DNA from 2 places in the Glaciimonas sp. GG7 genome. Region 2 is predicted to be linked to the other one. Evidence: predicted binding sites of a transcription regulator. Region 2 holds the regulator's gene; the other holds the start of a gene.
The links. Region 2 encodes HrcA, which represses chaperone genes, less so after heat shock. Its sites were predicted from a motif close to TTAGCACTCNNNNNNNNNGAGTGCTAA; they were not measured.
Positions count from the first base shown of each region.

Region 1: the regulator HrcA is predicted to act here: its motif matches at 1,618-1,644, upstream of rpoH (RNA polymerase sigma factor RpoH).

Region 1 covers NZ_JBRIIQ010000008.1:51,279-54,699, reverse strand. The annotation lists gene ACVBEF_RS03975 (ATP-binding protein) at 1-24, shown strand, start outside; gene ACVBEF_RS03970 (response regulator) at 313-1,029, shown strand; gene ACVBEF_RS03965 (GTPase) at 1,026-1,451, shown strand; gene rpoH (RNA polymerase sigma factor RpoH) at 1,715-2,611, shown strand; gene ACVBEF_RS03955 (SCO family protein) at 2,672-3,316, opposite strand; gene cyoE (heme o synthase) at 3,360-3,421, opposite strand, start outside.
Region 2 covers NZ_JBRIIQ010000011.1:49,662-53,082, reverse strand. The annotation lists gene dapB (4-hydroxy-tetrahydrodipicolinate reductase) at 1-350, opposite strand, end outside; gene ACVBEF_RS04955 (outer membrane protein assembly factor BamE) at 374-934, opposite strand; gene fur (ferric iron uptake transcriptional regulator) at 1,030-1,449, shown strand; gene hrcA (heat-inducible transcriptional repressor HrcA) at 1,502-2,524, opposite strand; gene ACVBEF_RS04940 (HAD family hydrolase) at 2,618-3,328, opposite strand.

The sequences.
Region 1 (3,421 bases), on a different contig from region 2:
GATAATGTTCAAAAAAGTAATTAATTCAAATCTTCATGCGTGGTACGCAAAGTCGAGCCATCAGCGAAGTGTTACTTAATCAAAAGAGCCCTGAATACCGGGTTTATCTTGAATAAATATAGAAAGTCGCACCGCGCATGCGCCTCGATCAAAGTTGCGTAGTAATATCCTTACCAAGTCCTAAAAACAATAACAAGTTTTAAAACAATCAAATACAACACACAATAATAGTGCGCTCATCGCACAAATTTTGACTGCTTTGTCAGTCAATTTTTCATGATTTGAAGCAACATAAAATGGGAAAGCTACCGCATGGCTAATATCCTGGTCGTTGATGACGAAATGGGAATTCGAGAATTATTGTCCGAAATTTTAGGAGATGAGGGGCACGTTGTTGCGACGGCAGAAAATGCACAACAAGCCAGGGAATTTCGACAAAATGGCGTGCCAGATCTGGTATTACTGGACATATGGATGCCTGATACTGATGGCGTCACGTTGCTTAAGGAATGGCAGCGCGATGGATTGCTGACGATGCCGGTGATCATGATGTCCGGTCATGCAACGATTGATACCGCTGTAGAAGCCACACGCATTGGGGCCTTGAATTTTCTCGAAAAACCGATCGCGTTGCAAAAGCTGTTAAAAGCGGTTCAGCAAGGTTTGGCGCAAGGGCCAAAAACCTCCCGTGCTCCGAACATGTTCGCGCAACCAGCGATACCTGGCGAAGTGTCAGAAATGGTCAACGGTAGTAATTTTGGTGCTTCGACAACCTTGGAAACGCCTAACCTGGCATCTCTGCCTGTTGCTGCAAACAACTCTGATAATTTGTTTTCATCCTCATTCGGCCTGCCTCTGCGCGAGGCGCGAGATGCGTTTGAGCGGGCTTATTTTGAGTATCACTTAATCCGTGAAAGCGGCAGCATGACACGTGTAGCCGAAAAAACCGGGCTAGAGCGGACTCACTTGTATCGCAAGCTCAAGCAACTCGGCGTTGATCCAGGAAAACTGTCGAAAAAAGGCGGATGACCTTTCGTCATATCGATACATTAACTGCCTCAGCCGGGCTCACCATCCTCACCATCGTCACTTTGGTAACTGGCCCTTCAGCCCTTGCTCGCGAACGCGCTATCTGGTCCGCGATGAAGGCTGATGCGGCGGGTAACGAATCCGGCAGCACGACAGCAGTCATCCTGGAGGGCTTACCTGATGGAAAATCAGATCCTGAGCCAGCGCATCCCCAGCTATTAATCAAGCGTATCGCGCCAGGTTGCCTTTGCTGCATTGGTAACCTGACGTTGCGCGTCACCCTGAACCGTCTGCTGCGTACTCGCCCAAGCCGGATATATATCAGCATCGCAGACGCCACTCATGTTGGCAGACTTTATAACTCTCTCTCACTTCCACCTTACGATGCCTGGCTAATACCGGGTGAGATCATTGCTGTCTGACGAACGTTTTGTCCGATCGAGAAATGTAAGTTACACATTCTCACAGTATTTTGATGCAAAACAGCGCAACTTCTACTAGCTAGGAATATCGAAACAATAGCCTCATAAGTACATTACTTAATGTTATTGATAGTGGTTGACTATTTCTATAATCCAATAAATTCGATTAGCACTCTATATTAGAGAGTGCTAGAATACCCGATCAAATCAGTGTGGTTTAAGACTTGTTCGCCATGAATCCCACCTGATAGTTAGGAGAAACAATGAAAAATTCGTCGTTACAAACTGCATTAATTCCAGCTGAAGCAACGCTCGCACTTGGTTTTTCAGGCACTTTAGGCAACATCGATGCGTATATTTCGGCTGTCAATCGCCTGCCGATGCTAACCCACGCCGAAGAAATTTCGCTGGCAAAAAAATTACGCGACAACAACGATTTAGCTGCAGCCCAGAAACTGGTGTTATCTCATCTTCGTTTGGTGGTATCCATTGCACGCGGTTATTTAGGCTATGGTCTGCCCCATGCCGACTTGATTCAAGAAGGAAATATCGGATTAATGAAAGCCGTTAAACGCTTTGACCCCGATCAAGGCGTGCGTCTGGTGTCCTATGCAATGCACTGGATCAAGGCAGAAATGCATGAGTACATCCTGAAGAACTGGCGCTTGGTAAAAGTGGCCACGACCAAAGCACAACGAAAACTTTTCTTCAATCTGCGCAGCCACAAAACTGGCTTGGATGCAATGACGCCTACGCAAGTTGACGCCTTGGCCAAAACCCTCAATGTCAAACGCGAAGAAGTCATCGAGATGGAAACCCGTCTCACTGGGCGCGATATCGCATTGGAGGCACCAACTGACGATGATGATGATAAGTTTGCACCTATCGCTTATCTATCCTCAGATATGCAAGAGCCGACCAAGGTGTTGGAGGCGCAACGGTATGACCGCTTGCAGTCGGAAGGCTTGGAGTCTGCATTAGGTAAGCTCGATGATCGTTCACGCCGGATTGTGGAAGCACGCTGGCTAGCAAACGATGATGGCTCCGGAGCGACACTACATGAACTCGCAAAAGAATTTGGTGTGTCAGCCGAGCGTATTCGTCAAATCGAGGTGGTTGCACTGAAGAAAATGAAAGGATCATTGGTAGCTTATTCTTAAGAAACCAATCGATGTAAAAAAAGCGCCTAATCGGCGCTTTTTTTTATTCAAATTTTTTGATCAGGAGAGCAACAACTTCAAATCATGAACAATCGGCTCTGCCCCCTGCCCGTGACGTACAAACAACCGTATATGCCCGCTCGGATCAAATACGTAACTGCCAGCGGTGTGATCGATGCTATAGCTACCTGGCGTCTTGCCGGGTACTTTTTGATAGAACACCCTAAATTCCTTGGTAACTTTTTCAGTTGCAGCAAGGTCGCCATACAGCCCCAGGAATCGTGGATCAAAAGCAGGGACATATTGGGCCAGCAAAGCCTGCGTATCCCGCTCAGGATCAACCGTAACGAACAACACTTGAACCTTATCAGCCAACGGCCCCAACTCTTTCATCACGCTCGCCATCTCTGCCATCGTGGTCGGGCAAACATCAGGGCATTGGGTAAACCCAAAAAACACAACAACCGCCTTACCCTTAAAGTCAGCCAGCGTGCGCAGTTTTCCATTGTGATCTGTTAAAGCAAAATCACGGGCATAACCAAGACCCGTGACATCGGTATTAATAAACTTGCTGTCGTGTACGGACAACGTCATTTCCTGACTGTTTGTTGCTGTCTTATCTCCGCATCCTGCCAGAGAAAAGCCCGCAATCGCAATGACGATGGCGCGCATGAACGGAGGTGAAATAGAGACAAAACGTTTTATGTTTAGTGTCATGCTTACTTTCCATACAAGTTTGGATGAAACTTCAAAACCTCAAATAATGATCAACTAACAAGGCGGCAAATAATAGCGACAGATAAATGATCG
Region 2 (3,421 bases):
TTTTGCGCTGCAGCGGCAATGGCGGCCTTGCCAGCTTCGTCAAAGCCGGTGGTGCCGATAATCATCTTGATGCCATGCTCTGCGCAATACGCCAAATGCTTGAGCGTGCCTTCAGGACGCGTGAAGTCAATCAGATAGTCAGCATTGGTTAAGCCTGCCGCGAGATCGGATTCGATGGGGACACCAGCCGGTTTGCCCAGAAACGCTGCTGCGTCGGCACCAAGACCCGGGGCTGTAGCCACATCCAGCGCTCCTGCCAGCACGGCATCTTCAGCCTGTTGAATGGCTTCGATCAGCATGTGACCCATGCGCCCGGATGCGCCGGCAACGGCAATTTTCATTTGATTCATCGTGGATTGACTATTCTGATACGTTATTTGACGGGCGATGTAGGAGGAGGCAGCGGCACATCTTTGGCGATCCCGGTATTTTCAGTAGCTTTTTTGGCTTCTTTGTTACCGCCTGAAATACGGGCCAGATATTCGGCCTCGGTCGGCAGGTCGCTACCGCCTTCAACACGGCTCACAAGGCTATCTTTAAAGTATACGGTGACGCGGCTTGAGGTGACTTCGCCATTGCCCTTTTGCAGGCGGAACACATAATCCCAGCGATTCGCGTGAAACATATCCGTCAATAGCGGCGTGCCGAGTGCAAATGACACCTGATCGGTTGTCATGCCTTCTTTGACTTGGGAGATCATTTCTTTCGAAACAAAATTGCCTTGCTGAATATTGGTGCGATAAGGCGAAAAAATACCGAAAAAGCGCCGATTCTTAACAGTTTGGACACCCGCGTTTGCCGTGGTCGTGCCAGTTGCGGCTGCATTGGTGTCGGTCGGGGTAACCGGGCTGTCGATAAGGGGATTTTTTGATGCGCAGCCAGCCAGCAATGCGATGGATACAGCAGCTATGGTCAGGGAAGACTTAGGGGTCATACAGGAGAGCAACATTCGCATAAGGATCTCAATTGATTGAGCAATACTGCTAAAACGCTATATGATAAAGCAGATCATCCATTTGCGACGTAAACATGCCCAACAATCCATCCGAACTAAAAGCAAGCGGCCTTAAAGCTACTTTGCCCCGCCTCAAAATTCTGGAAATTTTCCAAAATAGTGAAGTCCGTCATCTGAGCGCTGAAGACGTCTATAAAATTCTTCTGTCTGAAAATCTCGATGTCGGTCTGGCAACAGTTTATCGTGTCTTGACGCAATTTGAGCAAGCCGGTTTATTGCAGCGCAATCATTTCGAAACCGGAAAAGCGGTCTTTGAGCTCAACGAAGGCTCACACCACGATCATTTGGTTTGTCTGGTGTGTGGCCTGGTGGAGGAGTTTTACGATGAAGAGATTGAAAATCGCCAGAAAGCAGTTGCTGCGGAGCATGGTTTTGAGATTGCCGATCATGCCTTGGCGTTATACGGTCATTGCCGGAAATGCGCTAAAAAATAATCGTCGTATCTAATCGTACTTAATACCCAAACCGCAATCACATTAAGCCAGACTAGTTCTGGCTTAATGCATTCGAGAGTAGCTTAGCCGTGATATCCACAATGGGAATGACGCGCTGATACGCCATCCGAGTCGGTCCGATCACGCCAAGCGTGCCGACGATCTTGCCGTTGACCTCATATGGCGCTGTCACGACGCTCATTTCTTCCATCGGAACTAATTGTGATTCGCCGCCGATAAAAATTTGTACGCCCGTGGCTTTGCCGGAGATATCGAGCAAGCGCATCAAATTGGTTTTTTGCTCAAACATGTCGAATAGCTTGCGCAACGAGGCCATGCTCGACGACAAGTCGGTCACGCTCAACAGATTGCGTTCGCCCGAAATCACGACATCGTCGGCATCATCCGTCATCGCGTCGCTGCCAGCCTCCACCGCAGCCTGCATCAGGCGGGTCATATCATCACGCAATTGGCGCACTTCGGTCTGCAAGCGTAGGCGTACATCATCAATGCTGTGTCCACCGTAATGTTGATTGATGTAATTAGCCGCCTGTATTAGTTGCGATGGGGTGTAATCAACGTCGGTCAGCAATAGCCGATTCTGGACATCGCCGCTTTGGCCGACGATCACCAGCAAGATACGCTTTTCAGAAAGCCTCAAAAATTCAATTTGTTGAAATACCGATTCACGCCGTGGCGTGAGCACGACACCGGCAAATTGCGATAGCGACGATAAAACTTGCGCGGCGTTGGCGATGATCTTTTGCGGGGAGTTCGATTGCAGGCGCGTTTGCATCCTGGATTCGAGCGCGCTTTCATCAATCGGCTGCACCGTCAGCAGCGTATCGACAAATACCCGATAACCACGCGGAGTAGGCACGCGTCCGGCGGAAGTGTGAGGGCTGGCAACAAAGCCCATTTCTTCCAGATCGGCCATGATGTTGCGGATGGTGGCCGGTGATAGTTCTAGCCCCGATATTTTTGAGAGCGCACGCGAGCCAACCGGCTGGCCGTCGAGAATATAACGTTCGACGAGGGCTTTAAGAAGAGTCTGAGCGCGGGTATCAAGATGCATGGCGAAAGTATTTGGTGAGAATTGACATAGCTTGTCAGTTTTTAATGGTTATATTTATACACTGTTACGCTTGCGGTGATTCAGTTGTTGACGTTATGGGTGGTTTTCTTGTGTCTGCAGCCATGCTTCGAGTTGGACCAAGTCGGTGCATTCGGCATCCGCACTGATCCCGGTTGGCAGCGTCCGCCCAAAACGATTGATCCAGACGCTGCGTAGTCCTGCTTGCCGCGCCCCGACGACGTCTAGTAGTGGATCGTCGCCAACATATACCGTCTCTTCCGGCGCAACGTTAAGTGCATCGCAAGCGGCATGAAAGATCGCCGGATCAGGCTTGGCGCAGCCGAAACTATGGGCCGCGAGGGAAATACGGAAGTGTTGCGCTAAACCGATTTTATCCAGATCGGCAAAGCCATTCGAGACTGAGCCCAGCAAAAGATGATGGCGCAGTCGGGTGAGTGCCGGTTTAACATCGTCGTATAAAGTGACCTCATGACGGGCCTTGGCAAACAGTGCCATTGCGGCATCGATCTTGCCGGTATCCTCACCGACACTCTGGAAGGCTTCCGTCAATCCGGCGTGGCGCAAGGCTGATAAATTGATCTTGAATAAGGGATCGGTAGCGCTTAACGTTTGGCGTCGCTGGCGCAGGCTCTCAATCGTAAATGCCCGCGTTACCCCAGGCGCATGCTGCGATAGCCATTCGAACAGCAATTGTTCGGCGCGAATCAGCACCGGCATAATCGGCCACAGCGTGTCATCGAGATCAAACAGAACGGCTTTGATAGGGGGAGCGGTATTTGTCATGATGGGCATATGTGCTGTGGAATAAGAAAGCCGTAATGCAGTCTGGACACAATCAGAAATCAACAGAATCAGCAGACCCAAATTATGGTCTAA